3 regions of the Pseudomonas sp. AC247 genome follow, and region 3 is predicted to be linked to each of the others. Evidence: riboswitches for the same ligand, from Rfam matches in the RefSeq annotation. Region 3 holds a riboswitch; each other region holds the start of a gene.

Region 1 (6,011 bases), 980 kb from region 3:
CGTCGCAGTGGCGGTGTTCGCATCGATAGCCTGGGTGACAGCTACTGGAACAAGACCTTCATCGAAGCCAAGCGCGCACTCGCGATGGCCCCGACCGTGGTCACCGCTCGCAAGTAATTCCCCCCCGTTGTCGCTGCGTTCGCGGCGACAAACGGTTACGGCAACGGAGTAGACCTAGACTTTACAAGGTGAAGTTAAAGTCTTACTTGAAGTTTGCCGCGTAGCCGCTAGAATCCTGTATCTATATTGATGGCAAACCGCCTGCGTGCTCCGCAGGCGGTTTTGTTTTCTGTCCATCCGGCAGAGAAAGCCGCAGCCAGATCAGGATGTTCTGCTTATGACGATGTCGGCCCGCCTCACTTTGATGCTCTGTGCAGCGCTGCTCAGCGCCTGCGCCAGTCGCACACCGCCGCCTGCGCCGGTAGTTCGCGCGCCGGTCGTGTTCGGCCCCTCTCAATCATTCTCGCCGGCTGCTGAAGACGTGCTGTTTCGCGCGCTTGGCCTGGTTGGTACGCCTTATCGTTGGGGTGGCAATACGCCGGATTCGGGTTTTGATTGCAGTGGCTTGATCGGTTTTGTTTACCGCGACGCAGCCGGTATCTCCCTGCCGCGTTCGACACGTGAGCTGATCGTGATGCAGGCACCGAATGTCGGCAAGGAAGGCTTGCAGACCGGTGACCTGATCTTCTTCGCCACCAATGGCGGCTCGCAGGTCAGTCATGCGGGGATTTACGTTGGTGAAGGGCGCTTCGTGCATGCACCGGCAACGGGCGGCACGGTGAAGCTCGACAGCCTGTCGAAGGCGTATTGGCAGAAGGCCTATCTAAGCGCCAAGCGCGTATTGCAACCTGAGCATCTGGCGCACAACCCATAATCCAACTGCACACAATCCCCTGTAGGAGTGAGCCTGCTCGCGATGGCGTTCATTCAGTCAAAAATGATGTCGACTGATACGACGCTATCGCGAGCAGGCTCACTCCTACATTTGTTTTGGGGCAGGCGCTAAATTATTTGGCAGAAGTTACTCGCCAAACCTTGTTGCCAACATCATCCGCCACCAACAAGCCACCTTGCTGGTCGATCACCACACCCACCGGGCGCCCCAGCGCGTTTTCGTCCTTGTCGAGGAACCCGGTCAGCACATCCACCGGTTTACCGCTCGGCTTGCCGCCGGTAAACGGCACAAAAATCACCTTGTAGCCACTGTGCGGTTTACGGTTCCACGATCCATGCTGGCCGATGAACGCGCCTTCCTTGAACTGCGCTGGCAAGGTGTTGCCTTCGGCGAAGCTCAGGCCGAGCGATGCGGTGTGCGGGCCGACCGCGTAATCCGGGGCGATGGCCTTGGCCACCAGATCCAGATTCTGTGGCGACACTCGAACGTCGACGTGCTGCCCGTAATAACTGAACGGCCAGCCGTAGAAACCGCCGTCCTTCACTGAAGTAATGTAATCCGGCACCAGGTCGCTGCCGATCTCGTCACGCTCGTTGACCGCTGTCCACAGTGCGCCGCTGGTAGGCTCCCAAGCCAGGCCGTTGGGGTTGCGAATGCCCGAAGCGAAAATCCGGTGATTGCCGGTCGCCCGATCGACTTCCCAGATCGCCGCGCGGCCTTCTTCTTTATCCAGGCCGTTCTCACCGACGTTACTGTTTGAGCCGACCGTGACGTACAGCTTATCGCCGTCCTTACTGGCGATGACGTTTTTGGTCCAGTGATGGTTCAACGTGCCGCCGGGCAGATCGGTCACTTTGATTGGCTGCGACTTGATCTCGGTCGCGCCGGGTTCGTAGTGAAAGCGCAACAGGCGATCGGTATCAGCGACATACAAATCATTGCCGACCAGGGTCATGCCAAAGGGCGAATTGAGGTTCTGCAAAAACACCGTGCGCGTCTCGGCCACACCATCGTGATCGGCGTCGCGCAGCAGGGTGATGCGGTTCGGGCTCGGCACGCCGGCCCCAGCCTTGCCCATGACTTTCTTCATGACCCAGCCACGAACGCCGCTGCTGTCGTCGGGTTTCGGCGGTGCATTGGTTTCCGCCACCAGCACATCACCGTTGGGCAGCACGTAGAGCCAGCGCGGATGATCGAGGCCTTCGGCAAATGCCGCGACTTGAGTGCCGACCGCCGCCGTCGGTTTGCCGCCCTCCGGCCAGCCGATCGCCGGGGCGATGTTCACCGTCGGGATCAGGGTCTTGTTCGGTTCGGGCAATTTCGGCGACGGGCCGGTGCCGTCGGTGACTTGCAGGCTGGAGGATTCACCGCAGGCGGCGAGCCCTCCGGCGAGGGCGATGACGAAAACGAGCTGGGGCTTGCGCATTGCTGATCTTCCCTATGAATGCATTCCTAATCATAGAGGAGGTCGCAAGCCCGATGGTTCAACTGCTCAGCCGCGGGCCTCCTTGAACAGCACGGCAATGCCGGGATGATAATTGCCGGCTTCGCTGCGCAATTTGCGGTAGGCGTAGGGGAAATACCAGGCGACCGCGCAGGTGTGTTCCTTTTGCAGGTCGTCGACCATGTCTTGCAGCTCTTCGGGGCTGGCGCTGTGTTGGGCTTTTTGCGGGGCGACAAACAGGCAGCCGAGCTTGAGGTCGCTGGCAAAGCTGATGCGTTTGGCATCGTTGGTAATGTCGAGCAGGGCTTGGGTCAGGTTGAGGTTGGTGACCCGTGGCCAGCGCTGCGTAGCCTGAATGTAAGCGCGATCTTCGGCGCTGGCAATGAACAGGTCGGCGCGGGCATTGCGCTCACCTTCTTCATTCTGTTTGCGCGTGGGCGTGTCGTTCAGGGTGACCAGTTCGGCCATCCACGCCGCTGCCGAGAGCAGGCCGAGATTGGCTTTCTCGTCATGCCAGTACGGTGTGTCGCTGTCGCCGCGTACGGCGTTAAAGCGGTCGATACAGTCAAACCAGCGTTCAAGCAGCGGGCGCAGGAATTCCAGGCGCGGGTTGCTGATGATCATGCCTTGCATCGTCATCATCCTTATTCTTGTGATGGGCTTTTTCGGGAAAAGCATGGCTCTTTGATATCATTTGTATCAGTGTGGCACAAGATTGGCGCCAGATAATTGATCGACGGCAGTTATTCGCCCGATGGCCGCCTCTTTAATTGACGCTCCACCCCCAACCCTCTAACCTTCGCGGCTTGTTTCAGGTGCTCTGTGACCCACGTCGACAGAGTGAAACAGGGAAGCCGGTGAGGGTTGTCTTCAGGTGAAGAACAATCACGATCCCGGCGCTGCCCCCGCAACGGTAAATGAGTAAAAGCTGCGCCTTGAGCCACTGCCTCGACAGAAGCGGGAAGGCGCGCAGCCAGGCCAACGCCGCTCATGAGCCCGGAGACCGGCCTGATCCATCCAGCGGCATCACGGTGGGCGATGCCAGGCTTTTTGCCGTCTATTCTTGTGCCTGCCCGCCGTTATCCAGCCCCAACGGAGAGCTCCCCCATGACTGATTCCCCCGAGCGCGACGAACGCCATCTGGCGCGTATGCAGCGCAAAAAAGCCGTGATCGACGAACGCATCGCCAACTCCCCCGACGAGTGCGGCCTGGTGCTGGTGCTGACCGGCAATGGCAAAGGCAAGAGCAGCTCGGCGTTCGGCATGCTCGCCCGCGCCATGGGGCACGGCATGAAGTGCGGCGTGGTGCAGTTCATCAAGGGGCGTAACAGCACCGGCGAAGAATTGTTCTTCCGCCGCTTCCCCGAGCAAGTGCGCTTCCATGTCATGGGCGAGGGCTTCACCTGGGAAACTCAGGATCGCCAGCGCGACATCGCTGCAGCCGAAGCGGCATGGGCGGTTTCCCGTGAGCTGCTGCGTGATCCGTCGATCGGCCTGGTGGTGCTCGATGAACTGAACATCGCCCTCAAGCACGGCTACCTCGATCTCGATCAGGTGCTCAGCGATCTGCAGGCACGTCCGCCGATGCAGCACGTGATCGTCACCGGTCGCGCGGCCAAGCCGGAAATGATCGAGATGGGCGACACGGTCACCGAAATGGGCATGCTCAAACACGCCTTCCAGGCCGGCATCAAAGCGCAGAAAGGCGTCGAACTTTGAATCAACCACGTCACTGCCCGGCGGTGCTCATCGCCGCTCCGGCCTCCGGTCAGGGCAAGACCACCGTCACCGCCGCGCTCGCCCGTTTGCATCGCAATCAGGGGCGCAAAGTGCGCGTGTTCAAATGCGGCCCGGACTTCCTTGATCCGATGATCCTCGAGCGTGCCAGCGGTGCGCCGGTGTATCAACTGGACATGTGGATGGTCGGCGAGCAGGAGAGTCGTCGGCTGTTGTGGGAAGCCGCTGCCGAGGCGGATCTGATTCTGATCGAAGGCGTGATGGGCCTGTTTGACGGTACGCCCTCGAGCGCGGATCTGGCGCGGCATTTTGGTGTGCCGGTGCTCGGGGTGATCGACGGCACGGCGATGGCGCAGACCTTTGGTGCGCTGGCGCTGGGACTGGCCAAGTATCAGCCGGATCTGCCATTTGCCGGGGTTTTGGCCAACCGGGTTGGCACGTTGCGTCATGCGCAATTGCTGGAAGGCAGCCTTACCGAAGGTCTGCGTTGGTACGGCGCATTGTCGCGCGAGACCGGCATTGAATTGCCGAGTCGGCATCTGGGGCTGGTCCAGGCCAGCGAACTGAATGACCTCGATGTGCGTCTCGACGCCGCAGCCGATGCACTGGCCAGCAGCTGCGAGGTAGCGCTGCCACCGGCCGTGGAATTTGCCGCGCCGGACGTCGTCGCTGTTGAGCCGCTGCTGAAGAATGTGCGCATTGCCGTTGCACGTGATGAGGCGTTTGCCTTCACTTACGGCGCTAGCCTGGATCTGCTGCGGGCGATGGGCGCCGAGTTGAGCTTTTTCTCGCCGATCCGCGATACGCAATTGCCGGAGGCGGACAGTCTGTACCTGCCGGGCGGTTATCCGGAATTGCACCATGTTGCGTTGTCGCAGAACACCGCGATGGTTGCGGCAATCCTTGCACACCATGCGGCGGGCAAGCCGTTGCTCGCTGAGTGTGGCGGGATGCTGTATTTGCTCGATTCGCTGACGGATGTTGAAGGCACTCGCGCTGAGCTGGTTGGGCTGCTCAAGGGCGACGCGGTGATGCAGAAGCGTCTGGCGGCGTTGGCGTTGCAGGCGGTGGATCTGCCGGAAGGTTCGTTGCGTGGGCACACTTATCATCATTCGTTGACGACTACCGAACTGACGCCGATTGCTCGAGGGCTGAGCCCGAATGGTGGGCGCGGCGCCGAGGCGGTTTATCGGGAAGGGCGGATGACGGCTTCTTATGTGCACTTCTATTTTCCGTCGAATCCTGCGGCTGTCGCTGCATTGTTTGCGCCGTCCCTTGAGGACGCTATCGCGAGCAGGCTCACTCCTACAGTGGGCGATGGTGTGCCTGACGAAACGCAATCCCCTGTAGGAGCGAGCCTGCTCGCGATGGGGCCATGACCGACAACGCATTCTCCGAAGCCGAGCGCGAAGCGGTTTACAGAGCCATCGCCGAACGCCGCGACATGCGCCACTTCACCGGTGGCAGCGTCGAGCCGGAGCTGTTGCGCCGACTTTTGGAAGCCGCCCACCAGGCGCCAAGCGTCGGCCTGATGCAGCCCTGGCGCTTCATTCGCATCAGCGACCGAACGTTACGCGGTCAGATCCAGAGCCTCGTCGAAGCAGAACGCATCCGCACAGCCATTGCCCTCGGCGAGCGCAGTGACGAGTTCATGAAACTCAAGGTCGAAGGCATCAACGACTGCGCTGAGGTGCTGGTCGCCGCGCTGATGGATGATCGCGACAAGCACATTTTCGGGCGCCGCACGCTGCCGGAAATGGACATGGCGTCGTTGTCCTGCGCGATTCAAAACCTCTGGCTGGCCTCGCGCGCAGAAGGCTTGGGCATGGGCTGGGTCTCGTTGTTCGAGCCACAGGCACTCGCCGATCTGCTGAAATTGCCGGCAGGCGCCAAACCCCTGGCTGTTTTGTGCCTGGGCCCGGTCAAGGAGTTCTA
Region 2 (6,011 bases), 200 kb from region 3:
AACGCGATCAATGACAGGCCGACGGCAGTCGACGCGGCAGTGCCGATCCACCACATCTGTCGCGAAGCCAGATCAGCGGCCGCGGTGCCCGGCAGTTCTGGCGGCAGGCCCAAAGTCGGCGCGAGGACGAACGTGGCGTAGCCGGCCAGGCCCCAGAGCAGGCCTTGCGAGGTTTTGGTCGGTGCGCGCAGGGTGTAAAGGCCGGCGAGCATCAGGGCGAAACCGACGGCTACCACCAGATTGCCGCCCGTGGTCGAGACCACGCGCTGCCAGCCGTCTTCCGGCTCCCAGGCTTCGGCGTCGTGGGTGTGGCCGGCCATGGCGCCTTCGGCGTGTTCATGCACGGCGATGGGTTCGGCTTTTTCGAAAGTTTCCGCTTGAAGAATCAGCGGCGAGACCCAGAAGCTTTGCAGCAGGGTGAGGAGCAGGGCGGCCAGAAGACCGGTGAACCCTGCGGTTTGCGCAATACGCTTGATCATGTCGGCAGGTCTCAGTGGCACGGGAACGCGGCGCTGTGGCGGGTATCGTGGGCGGCGTTGTGCACCGCTTCGATGTGCGAGAAGCCGGCGAAGTAGACCAGGCTGGCGCCGAGGATCGACGCGAAGATCGCGGCGCTCAGGCGTTGGCTCAGTGTGGCGCTGCTGGTGATTTTGTCCGTGTTGCTGCCGGTGCTGCTGATGATCGACATGGCGCTTCCCTCTGGAGTGTCAGCGGGTGAATCGAGCGCATGAAAACCCCTGCGGGTCGGGCTCGCAGAGGTTCGAACAGCGCCCGCCCACCGCGGGTTTGTTATGTTCAGCGACGCACGAGGTGCGAGCTGTGTGTTGCGGGCCGGTCTCCGGGCTCACGAGGGGTTGGCGTCAGGCCGACCTGCAAGCGTCTCCTTCCCATGCCGTACGGGCACAGTGGTTTTGACGCTTCGCTCGCTTACCGTTGCGGGGGCAGCACCGGACTGACATGGGCTTGAGTAAAGCACATGATTCACCGGTTTCCCGTTTCACCCTGTGAAGGGCACCCGTAACAAGTTGTGTAGGAGAGCATGGGGTTGGGTTTTTAGTCAATTTTTTGGGGTGGATCCGTTGCTGCGGTAACGGCGTCTTAGGGTTCCGCCCTTACGGCGGGTCACCTTTTCCAAACGCCGAAAAGGTAACCGAAAAGGCTTGCTCCTACGTGCGGCCCGCTCGCTGGGGCTCGGGGTCCCTTCGCTCCGGGATCGATCCGGGCGCAGCGCCTACGGTTTGCTTCGCTGCACCTCCTCTCGCTGTGTTTGGCTGCGCCAAACGGTCGCTGCGCTCCCACGCCCGGATCAATCCCTCCACTCAGCCTTCCGACGTCGCCTTACAGATCAAAAGCCGCAGCCGAGCTAACGCTCATCCTGTTGAGTGGTGAGGAGCGTGGGTGTTCCGCTTTTGATTTTCGTAGGAGCAAAGCTTGCTCGCGATGACAACATACTTTCCGATGCGATCACCTGTAGGAGCTGCCGAAGGCCGCGATCCTTTGACTTTATCTTTTAAGAGCAAGATCAAAAGATCGCAGCCTGCGGCAGCTCCTACATGGGTTATCGGCTGTGCTTTTTGTTCGCTGGCGAAAGCAGGCTGGCAGCCTACCCACCTTTCGACGCAATCCCCTGTAGGAGCTGCCGAAGGCTGCGATCTTTTGATCTGCTTTGGCTCTGGCTTTTGATCTTTTGCCCCTTCGGCAGGCCGAGCGTAGGTGTCCATCCGGGGGGCAGGCGCGCAGCGCCGTGCGGCGCAGCCGCACACATCGAGAGGAGGTGCAGCGAAGCAAACCGTAGGCGATGCCCCCGGATGGACACCGTAGTGAGGGAACACTGAGCCTCAGCGAAGTGCCGTACGCCGGGGCAAAGCCTTTTGGGTTACCTTTTCGGCGTTTGGAAAAGGTGACTCGCTGTAAGAGCGAAACCGCCAGCGGCAGCACCCGCAGCAACGGATATGCCCCCAATACCAAAACTCAACGCCCATTGACCCACCACCAACCGATGCGTAGCCTTGCGCTTTCGAGGTTCTTCGGCCCACGCCGAAGCTAAGAAGGGAACGCGGTCAATGCCGCGGCTGCCCCCGCAACTGTGAACGGTGATGTTCGCTGCCACGCCACTGCCAGCTCAATCGATGAGCCCGCGGGAAGGCGCAGCAAACGCCAGGCCTCGCGCCTGAACACCGTCAGCCAGGAGACCTGCCTCGTCACAGATTCTCACTACAACCGGGCGGGGTGATCCGGTGGCGAACTCTCCAGGCACGCACGCGCGCTGCCGGTTCTCGTCCCGTATGCCCGCCGCTTGCCAAAGGGCATACCGATGAAAACACTGGCCAAACTCCCCGTCACCATCGTCACCGGCTTCCTCGGCTCGGGCAAAACCACGCTCCTGCGGCACATGCTCGACAACGCGCAGGGCCGTCGTATCGCGGTGATCGTCAACGAGTTTGGCGAGCTGGGCATCGACGGTGAAATCCTCAAGCAATGCACCATCGGCTGCAGCGAAGAAGAAGCGGTTGGTCGCGTCTACGAACTGGCCAACGGCTGCCTGTGCTGCACCGTTCAGGAAGAATTCTTCCCGGTGATGCGCGAACTGGTCGCGCGTCGTGGTGACCTCGACCACATCCTCATCGAAACCTCGGGCCTGGCCCTGCCGAAACCTTTGGTCCAAGCCTTCCAGTGGCCGGAAATCCGCAGCGCCTGCACCGTTGATGCAGTGATCACCGTGGTCGACAGCCCGGCCGTGGCCGCTGGCACCTTCGCCGCGTTCCCGGATCAGGTCGATGCGCAGCGCAAACTCGACCCGAACCTCGATCACGAATCGCCGCTGCACGAACTGTTCGCCGACCAATTGGCCAGCGCCGACCTGGTGATCCTCAACAAGGCCGACCAGACCAGCCCGGAAGACCTCGCTCGCGTACGTGCCGAAGTCGCCGAAGAGTTGCCTCCGGCGGTGAAAATCATCGAGGCCAGCAACGGTCGTCTGCCGCTGGACGTGCTGATCGGCCTCGGCGCCGGTTCCGAAGAACACATCGACAGCCGTCACAGCCATCACGATCACCACCACGGTGATGGCGATGACGATCACGATGACCACGATCACGACGCTTTCGACTCGATCTCCATCGAACTGCCGCAAGCCGACGAAAGCCTGCTGCTCGACGCCCTGACGCAACTGGTGGTCAAGCACGGCATCCTCCGTGTCAAAGGTTTCGCCGCTATCCCGAACAAACCAATGCGCTTGCTGATCCAAGGCGTGGGCACGCGTTTCGACAAGCATTTCGACCGTCAGTGGGGCGCCGAGGAAGTGCGCGTGACGCGTCTGGTGTTGATCGGTCAGGAACTCGACGCGGCGCAACTCGAAGCGCAACTGCGCGCTGCGCTCAGCGTTTAAGCCATGCACCTGCTCAGGACTCAGCCCGGCGGTTTCGTCTCGGATGACAACATTGCCGACCTTGGCCAAACCCCCGCCGAGCTGGTGATCCTGTGCAGCGGTGATTCCAGCCTGGCGCTGCTCGCCGAAGCGGCGCAGCAGTTGCCCGAGGATTATCCGAGCCTGCGTCTGGCCAATCCGATGCAGGTGCAGAATCACGCTTCGGTCGACTTGTACGTCGATGAAGTGTTGCGTCACGCCAAGGTCATCCTGATTTCGCTGCACGGCGGCATCGCCTATTGGCGGTATGGCGTCGAGCGTATGATCGAGTTGGCCGAGCGCGGTGTGCAGGTGATTCTGGTGCCGGGTGATGATCGGCCCGATCCGGAGCTCAGCGACTTGAGCACCGTCAACGCCGAAGATCGCGACCGGCTCTGGCAGTTCTTGCGCCAAGGCGGCCTGGGCAACGCACTGGATTTCTTCCGTTGCATGGCCAGCCGTTGGCTCGGCCGCGATTACGCATGGAACGAGCCGCAAACCCTGCCGCGCACGGCGATTTACCACCCGACTAAAAACACCGCTGCACTGAGTGACTGGCAAGCCGAATGGCGGCCTGAGCAACCGGTTGCGGCAGTGCTGTTTTACCGCTCGCATTTGCAAGCGGCGAACACCGCGTTCATCAATGTTTTTTGCCAGCGTTTGCAGGCGGCGGGGCTTAATCCGCTGCCGATCGCGGTGGCCAGTTTGAAAGAGCCCGGCTGCCTCTCGGTGGTCGAGGATTGGCTGGATGAAGTCGAGGCAGGGGTGATATTGAACACCACCGGTTTCGCTCAATCCAGCCCTGAAGCGCCGCATTTGCGGCCGTTTCGCCGCAACATTCCGGTGATTCAGGCGATCTGCGCGCAAGACAACGAGCCCGGCTGGCGCGACAGTGAGCAGGGCCTCGGCCCGCGTGATCTGGCGATGCACATTGCCTTGCCGGAACTCGACGGGCGCATTATCAGCCGGCCGATCAGCTTCAAGGATCTGGCCTGGCGCAGCGAGCGCAGTCAGTCCGATGTGGTCTGCTATCGCGCGCAGCCTGAGCGTATGGATTTTGTCGCTGAACTGGCAAGGCGCTGGATCGATCTGGCGCGGGTGCCGAATGGCGAAAAACGCATCGCCTTGATTCTCGCCAACTACCCGACCCGCGATGGGCGCATCGGCAATGGCGTCGGCCTCGACACCCCGGCGGCGGCGCTGAATATTCTTCGCGCCTTGCAGGCCGAGGGCTATCCGATCACGGCAGAACTGCCGAATAGCGGCACCGAGTTGATCCAGCAATTGCTCGGCGGCGTCAGCAACGATCTCGACACCATTGACTTGCGGCCCTGCCAGCAAAGCCTGGCCATGGACGCTTACCTGGCGATGTTCAACGCGTTGCCCGAAGCCAATCGCAGCGCCGTGGTCGAGCGCTGGGGATCGCCGCAAAACGATCCGCTGTGCCGCGACGGGCGGATGATGATCGCCGGCATTCGTTTCGGCCTGACCTTCGTCGGCATTCAGCCGGCGCGCGGTTATCAGGTCGATCCGAGCGCGGTCTATCACGATCCGGATCTGGTGCCGCCACACGGCTATCTGGCGTTCTATTTCTGGTTGCGCAACACCTACGGCGCGCACGGCGTGATTCACGTCGGCAAGCACGGCAACCTCGAATGGCTGCCGGGCAAAGGCGTCGGCCTCTCGGAAAACTGCTGGCCGGATGCGCTGCTCGGGCCGCTGCCGAATATCTACCCGTTTATCGTCAACGATCCGGGTGAGGGCGCCCAAGCCAAGCGGCGCACGCAAGCGGTGATCATCGACCACCTGATGCCGCCGCTGACCCGCGCCGAAACCTACGGGCCGTTGCGCAATCTGGAACTGTTGGCCGACGAATATTACGAGGCGCAACTGCTCGATCCGCGCCGTGCCCGTGAGTTGCAGCGCGACATCCTGCAACTGGTCCGCGACACGCAGATTGATCGTGAACTGCAACTGGATGCGGGCCTGGACAGTGACGCCGATGCGGCGATCTGGCTGCCGCGCCTGGATACCTATTTGTGTGATCTGAAGGAATCGCAGATTCGCGATGGCCTGCACATCTTCGGTGAGTCGCCGAGCGGACGTTTGCGCATTGATACGTTGTTGGCCTTGCTGCGGATTCCGCGAGGGGACGGCAAAGGCGCGCAATCGAGCCTGCTGCGCGCACTGGCCAAGGCGTTCGAACTCGGCTTCGATCCGCTCGATTGCGCGCTGGCTGAGCCATGGATCGGCCCGCGCCCGGAGGCGCTGCAATCGCAAAGCAACGAAGCCTGGCGCACCGCCGGCGACACCCGCGAACGCCTCGAACTGTTCGCCACCCAACTGATCTCCCAGTCACTGCAATCCCCTTGTAGGAGTGAGCCTGCTCGCGATAGCGGAGTGTCAGTCGCTGGAGATTTACCTGATCCACCGCTATCGCGAGCAGGCTCACTCCTACAGGGACCGCGTTGGGCGGAGGTCAGCGCAATCATTCAGAATCTGCGGGAGGTCGTCGCGCCACGTCTGGACGCCTGCGGCCCCGCCGAAATGCGTGGTCTGCTCGACGCCCTCGGCGGTCGTTTTGTGCCCGCCGGCCCCAGCGGCG
Region 3 (6,011 bases):
CTGCCGAAGGCTGCGATCTTTTGATCTTGCTCTCCAAAAACAAAGTCAAAAGATCGCAGCCTTCGGCAGCTCCTACAGGGGTATGTGTAATGGTTTGCTTCGCTCAAATCGCAGGCAAAAAAAAGCTGCCACGAATGGCAGCAGAAACTTCAAGAACACGCGATGTATTGAGCCAAGCATAGACGCTGAATAATGACAGTGTCATGACAGCCGTAAATTCACTGAACCGCCCCTGCCCCGTCATCAGGCTGTCATCAAGATCGCGGCAGAATCCTCGCAAACCGTCTTGCGCCGCGTGACGGCTGTTTTGCAAGGATTCCCATGAAAGAACACGCCCCGCTGTTCGCTGCCATCGACTTGGGTTCGAATGCCTTTCGCCTGATGATCGGCCAGTCGGTGCGCAGTCGCAAAGGCTTCTTGATTCAGGAAGTGAAAACCCTGCGCGAACCGGTGCGTCTTGCCGAAGGCTTTGATGGCGGCGCGCTGGATGCGCTGGCGCTGGATCGCGGCTGGCAGGCGTTGGCGCGGTTCGGCAAAAAACTGCGCGGTTTCGAGGCCGGCCGGGTACGTGCGGTGGCGACCAGTGCGGTGCGTGAAGCGGATAACGCGCAGCTGTTTCTGGCCAGTGCCGAACGGCATCTGGGCTTCCCCATCGATGTGATTTGCGGCCATGAAGAAGCGCGCCTGGTCTACGCCGGCGTGACTCACGCCTTGCCGAGCGCCGAAGACCTGCGCCTGGTGGTCGACATCGGCGGCGGTTCCACCGAGCTGATCCTCGGCCAGGGTTCACAGCCGTTGCTGACCGAGAGCATCGCCATCGGCAGCGGCACCTTGAGCACGCGTTTCTTTCGCGGCGGCGATGTGTCCGCCGGCGCGCTGCAGGAAGCCGAGCGCTTCGCCATCCTGCAGTTTGAAAAAGTTGCCCGGCGCTATCGTGCTCAGGGCTGGCAGCAGACCATCGGCTCTTCCGGCACCGCGCGCATGCTGGCCAAAGTGCTCAAGGCCAACCGCCTCAACGATTTGGGTCAGGACGGCATCACCTACGGCGGACTGCTGCGCCTGTCGCTGCTGCTGCTGAAAGTCAACAACGTCCAGCAATTGCAACTCGCCGGCCTGCAACCGCACCGCCAAAGCATTCTCCCCGGTGGACTGGTGTTGATGCTGGCGGCGTTCAAAGTGTTTGGCATCGCGCAAATGCTGCCATCCGAACCGGGCCTGCGTTTGGGCGTGTTGCACGGTTTGATGAGCCAACACTAATCCTCGCTGCGGCAGATTCGTCTCCCCTTCAGCGGCTCGATCGACTACCATGCCGCCGCCGGTTCCCGAAGGGGACTAAGAGGGAATCCGAGGTGCTCGCACAGCACTGACCGGAACTGCCCCCGCAACTGTAGGTGCCGAGCCTGCTCCACGACTGCCACTGGGTGAATCCCGGGAAGGCCGGAGCCAGGCGATGACGCATCAGTCAGGAGACCTGCCGGCACAGTGACTCACTAACCGGCGGGGTGTCCGGGAAGGACATCGTGCCGTGCGCATCTTCAATGGATGACCGGCCTTGCGCTGTTGCCCTGACCGCGTTCGATGGTGTGTTTCCAATCCGTACTCTCCCGCTCCGCGTACGGATTCCCCGGAGACTGCCTCATGCTGCTGCCCCGCGTTGCCACCTTCATCACTGGCCTGAGCCTTTGCACCCTGGCCCACGCGGCACCGACCGCTTACCCGCTGACGGTGGAAAACTGCGGCAGCACCCTCACCTTCCAACACGCCCCGACGCGCACGGTGACCATCGGCCAGGCCGGCACGGAAATGCTTTACGCCCTGGGTCTGGGCGACAAAGTCGTCGGCACTTCGCTGTGGTTCAACAACGTGCTGGCCAAGTACAAGGCGCAGAACGACCAGATCGAGCGCCTGGCCGATAACGAGCCGAGTTTTGAATCGGTGATCGGCAAGCGTCCGGAACTGGTCGCCGTGGAGCTGGAATGGATGGTCGGCCCGCAAGGCGCGGTCGGCACTCGCGAACAGTTTCATGAACTGAAGATTCCGACGTACCTGCTGCCCTCCGATTGCGAAGCCAAGGACAACCTCGTCGGCGCCGACGGCACGCGCCTGGCACCGTTTCGCATCGACACGATCTACAAGAGCGTGAGTCAACTGGCGCAAATCTTCGATGTGCAGGAGCGTGGCCAGCAGCTCAACGACGCACTCAAGGCCAGTCTCGCCCGCTCGATTGCCATCGCCCAGGGCAAACAGCTGAAGGACGCCAGCGCGCTGGTCTGGTTCTCCAGCGCACAGATGGACATCGAGCCGTTCGTGGCCGGACACAAAGGCATTCCCGATTTCATGCTCAGCACCCTCGGCGTGCGCAACGTGGTGCAATCCGATGAAGAGTGGCCAACGGTTGGCTGGGAAACCATCGCCAAGGCCAACCCGACCTTCCTCGTCATCGCCCGAATGGACCGTCGACGCTTCCCCGCTGACGACCATGAAAAGAAACTCGCCTTCCTGCGCAGCGACCCGGTGACGCGCAACATGGACGCGGTGAAACACAACCGCATCATCGTTCTCGACGCCATGGCCATGCAGGCGAGCCTGCGCATGTTCGATGGCCTGGAACAACTGGCCACGGCCATCAACGGCTATGACCTGTCGCAATGAGTGCAAGCCTGATCCGTACGCTGCTGGCCTTGGCGACACTGTTGATTGCAGTGGTTGCCGGCGTGGCCATCGGTGAGACCTCGATTGAACCGGGCGTGGTGTTGCAAGTCCTCGCCAACAAACTGTGGGGCGCCGGCTATGCGCTCGACCCCATCGACGAAGGCATTGTCTGGAACTATCGATTGACCCGCGCACTGGTCGCCGCGGCCTGTGGTGCCGGGTTGGCGACGTGCGGGGTGATTTTGCAGTCGCTGTTGCGCAACCCGTTGGCCGATCCGTATCTGCTGGGCATCTCCGCCGGCGCCTCGACCGGCGCGGTGATGGTGGCATTGCTCGGCGTCGGCGCCGGGGTGGTTTCGCTGTCGGCGGGCGCGTTTGCCGGGGCGGTGACGGCGTTTGTGCTGGTGATTGTGCTGGCGCGGGTCAGCGGCTCGGCCAGTGGCACCGGACAAATCATTCTCGCGGGCATCGCCGGCTCGCAGCTGTTCAATGCACTGACCGCGTTTCTGATTACCCGCTCAGCCAGCTCGGAACAGGCGCGCGGCATCATGTTCTGGCTGCTTGGCAATCTCGGCGGCGTGCGTTGGCCGTCGGTGTGGCTGGCAGTGCCGGTGGCATTCGCCGGTCTGGTCGTGTGCCTGTGGCATCGTCGCGCGCTGGATGCGTTTACCTTTGGCGCAGACTCGGCGGCGTCCCTCGGCATTGCGGTGCGCCGGGTGCAGATTCTGCTGATCGGCTGTGCGGCGCTGGTGACAGCGGTGATGGTCTCGATTGTCGGCTCGATAGGCTTTGTCGGGCTGGTGATTCCGCATGCCGCACGTCTGCTGCTCGGCACCGGGCATGCTCGGCTGTTGCCGGCCAGTGCGTTGGGGGGCGCGGTGTTTTTGATCGCCGCCGACGTGTTGTCGCGCACCTTGATCAAGGGGCAGGTGATTCCGGTCGGCGTGATCACCGCGCTGGTCGGTGCGCCGGTGTTCGCGTTGATTCTGGTCGCACGCAGGTCTGCTCGATGAGCGGCGTTCTGAGTTGTTCCGGGTTGACCTTCAAGGTGCGCGGTGCCGAGTTGCTCAACGGTGTCAGCCTTGCGGTCGAGCGCGGCGAGACCCTCGGTATCGTCGGGCCCAACGGTTCGGGCAAATCGACCCTGTTGAAACTGTTGGCCGGGTTGCGCGAACCGAGCGCTGGCGAAGTACTGCTCGACGGTCAGCGTCTGGGCAAAATGTCCCGCCGCAGCATTGCGCAGAAACTTGCAGTGGTCGAGCAACAGGCTGACACCGACGACGGCATTCGCGTGTTCGACGCTGTAGCGCTGGGGCGCACGCCGTGGCTGTCGGCGCTGCAACCGTGGTCGGCGGCTGACGATGCCATCGTCCAACAGGCGCTGACCGACGTTGACGCGACGCACCTGCGCAATCGTCTCTGGCGCAGCCTGTCGGGCGGTGAGCGACAACGCGTACACATCGCTCGGGCATTGGCGCAGCGACCGCAAATTCTATTGCTGGATGAGCCGGCCAATCATCTCGACATTCAGCATCAACTGACCATTCTCAACGTGGTGCAGGCGTTGCCGGTGACCACGTTGATCGCCCTGCATGATCTGAATCAGGCGTTAAAATGCGATCGTCTGGCGGTGCTGGAGCGCGGGCGGCTGGTGGCGTTGGGCGAACCGCTGGAGGTGCTGACACCGCAGCGGTTGCAGGAAACATTCGGGGTCAGAGCGCATTACCTGACGGATCCGTTTGACGGGGCGCAGATTCTACGTTTCCACGCATGACGGCGTGCATGTGTGTGGTCTGCCACACCGGGTCAGCGTCGGCATCAATGATCTCGAAACCCTGCCGCTGCCAGAACGCGATGGCGCCCGGCAGAAACGGATGGGTGTGCAGGTAAATCACGTCTACTGCGTTGGCGAGTGCCAGATCCTTGAGTGATCCATACAGTGCGCCGGCCAGCCCTGAACGGCGCTGCGCAGGCAGGACGAACAGACGCACGACCTCCACCACTGTGCGGTCGGGATAGGCAAGGTGCGGGAAGCGTCGGTCATAAGGGAGATAGCCGATGGACGCGACGATTTGCCCTTCGTGGCGAGCGATCAGAAAGCGCCCTGCCCCATGCAGATAAACCTCGGCAAAACGCGCCAGATCGTCGGGCATGCCCGTCGCGCTCAGCTTCGGGAAAAGCTCGGCGCGGGCCTTTAGAACAAAATCCAGCACTTCAGGAATGTCGGCGTCGGATACGGTCTGGATAACGGGTTGATCACTCATGTAGCGGCAAACACCTGAACTGCGGCTGGGCACAGTAGCAACAGCCTCCCGGCGATGCCAAGGAAATCCCCGATTCTGAACTTCATACACAACCCTTGTAGGAGTGAGCCTGCTCGCGATAGCGGTGTGTCAGTCAACTCATTAGTGACTGATGCGACGCCATCGCGAGCAGGCTCACTCCTACAGGGGATTGTGTGTATTCCAGCTGTAGGTGTCAGGCCAGCTCTTTGCGCAGTTGGCGGGCGGCGGTGACCATGTGCACCAGCGCCGCTTCGGTTTCCGGCCAGCCGCGGGTTTTCAGGCCGCAGTCCGGGTTGACCCACAGGCGTTCTGCCGGAATACGCTTGGCCGCCTTGCGCAGCAGATTAGCCATTTCCGAAGCATCCGGAATGCGTGGCGAGTGGATGTCGTAGACGCCCGGGCCGATGTCGTTCGGGTAGGCAAAGGCTTCGAAGGCGTCCAGCAGCTCCATGTCCGAACGTGAGGTTTCGATGGTGATCACGTCGGCATCCATCGCCGCGATCGACTCGATCACGTCGTTGAACTCGCTGTAGCACATGTGCGTGTGGATCTGCGTTTCGTCGCGCACACCCGAGGCGCACAGGCGGAACACTTCCGTCGCCCAATCCAGATAAGGCTGCCACTGCGCCTGACGCAACGGCAGGCCTTCACGGAACGCCGCTTCGTCAATCTGCACGATCTTGATGCCGGCAGCTTCCAGGTCAACCACTTCGTCACGGATTGCCAGCGCCAGTTGCCGGGCCTGCACTTCACGGCTGACGTCTTCACGCGGGAACGACCACATCAGCATCGTCACCGGACCGGTCAGCATGCCTTTCATGACCTTGTCGGTCAGGCCCTGAGCGTAGCGGATCCACTCGACGGTCATGGCTTTCGGACGGCTCAAGTCGCCGAAGATCACTGCCGGTTTCACACAACGCGAACCGTAGCTTTGCACCCAGCCAAAGCGGGTGAAAACGTAGCCGTCGAGTTGCTCGGCGAAGTATTCGACCATGTCGTTGCGTTCGGCTTCACCGTGCACCAGCACATCGAGGCCCAGACGCTCCTGGATTTCCACCGCGTGGCGGATTTCGC

The links. Region 3 has a riboswitch for cobalamin ahead of ACZZ0B_RS13235 (ABC transporter substrate-binding protein). Riboswitches for the same ligand answer to the same signal wherever they lie in the genome.
Region 1: linked by a shared signal. The riboswitch ahead of cobO (cob(I)yrinic acid a,c-diamide adenosyltransferase) and the one ahead of ACZZ0B_RS13235 (ABC transporter substrate-binding protein) in region 3 are both predicted to bind cobalamin.
Region 2: linked by a shared signal. The riboswitch ahead of cobW (cobalamin biosynthesis protein CobW) and the one ahead of ACZZ0B_RS13235 (ABC transporter substrate-binding protein) in region 3 are both predicted to bind cobalamin.

What each region holds. Positions count from the first base shown of each region.
Region 1 covers NZ_OZ409829.1:3,888,629-3,894,639, reverse strand. Annotated here, with positions in the region: gene ACZZ0B_RS17550 (C40 family peptidase) at 1-117, shown strand, start outside; gene ACZZ0B_RS17545 (C40 family peptidase) at 338-874, shown strand; gene ACZZ0B_RS17540 (PQQ-dependent sugar dehydrogenase) at 1,008-2,321, opposite strand; gene ACZZ0B_RS17535 (hypothetical protein) at 2,388-2,972, opposite strand; cobalamin riboswitch at 3,136-3,365, shown strand; gene cobO (cob(I)yrinic acid a,c-diamide adenosyltransferase) at 3,447-4,058, shown strand; gene ACZZ0B_RS17525 (cobyrinate a,c-diamide synthase) at 4,055-5,455, shown strand; gene bluB (5,6-dimethylbenzimidazole synthase) at 5,452-6,011, shown strand, end outside.
Region 2 covers NZ_OZ409829.1:2,712,446-2,718,456, reverse strand. Annotated here, with positions in the region: gene ACZZ0B_RS12460 (CbtA family protein) at 1-479, opposite strand, end outside; gene ACZZ0B_RS12455 (CbtB domain-containing protein) at 491-688, opposite strand; cobalamin riboswitch at 813-1,034, opposite strand; cobalamin riboswitch at 2,004-2,215, shown strand; gene cobW (cobalamin biosynthesis protein CobW) at 2,315-3,388, shown strand; gene cobN (cobaltochelatase subunit CobN) at 3,392-6,011, shown strand, end outside.
Region 3 covers NZ_OZ409829.1:2,910,014-2,916,024, forward strand. Annotated here, with positions in the region: gene ACZZ0B_RS13225 (hypothetical protein) at 104-313, opposite strand; gene ACZZ0B_RS13230 (Ppx/GppA family phosphatase) at 322-1,257, shown strand; cobalamin riboswitch at 1,300-1,493, shown strand; gene ACZZ0B_RS13235 (ABC transporter substrate-binding protein) at 1,639-2,652, shown strand; gene ACZZ0B_RS13240 (FecCD family ABC transporter permease) at 2,661-3,665, shown strand; gene ACZZ0B_RS13245 (ABC transporter ATP-binding protein) at 3,662-4,426, shown strand; gene ACZZ0B_RS13250 (GNAT family N-acetyltransferase) at 4,365-4,916, opposite strand; gene metE (5-methyltetrahydropteroyltriglutamate--homocysteine S-methyltransferase) at 5,131-6,011, opposite strand, start outside.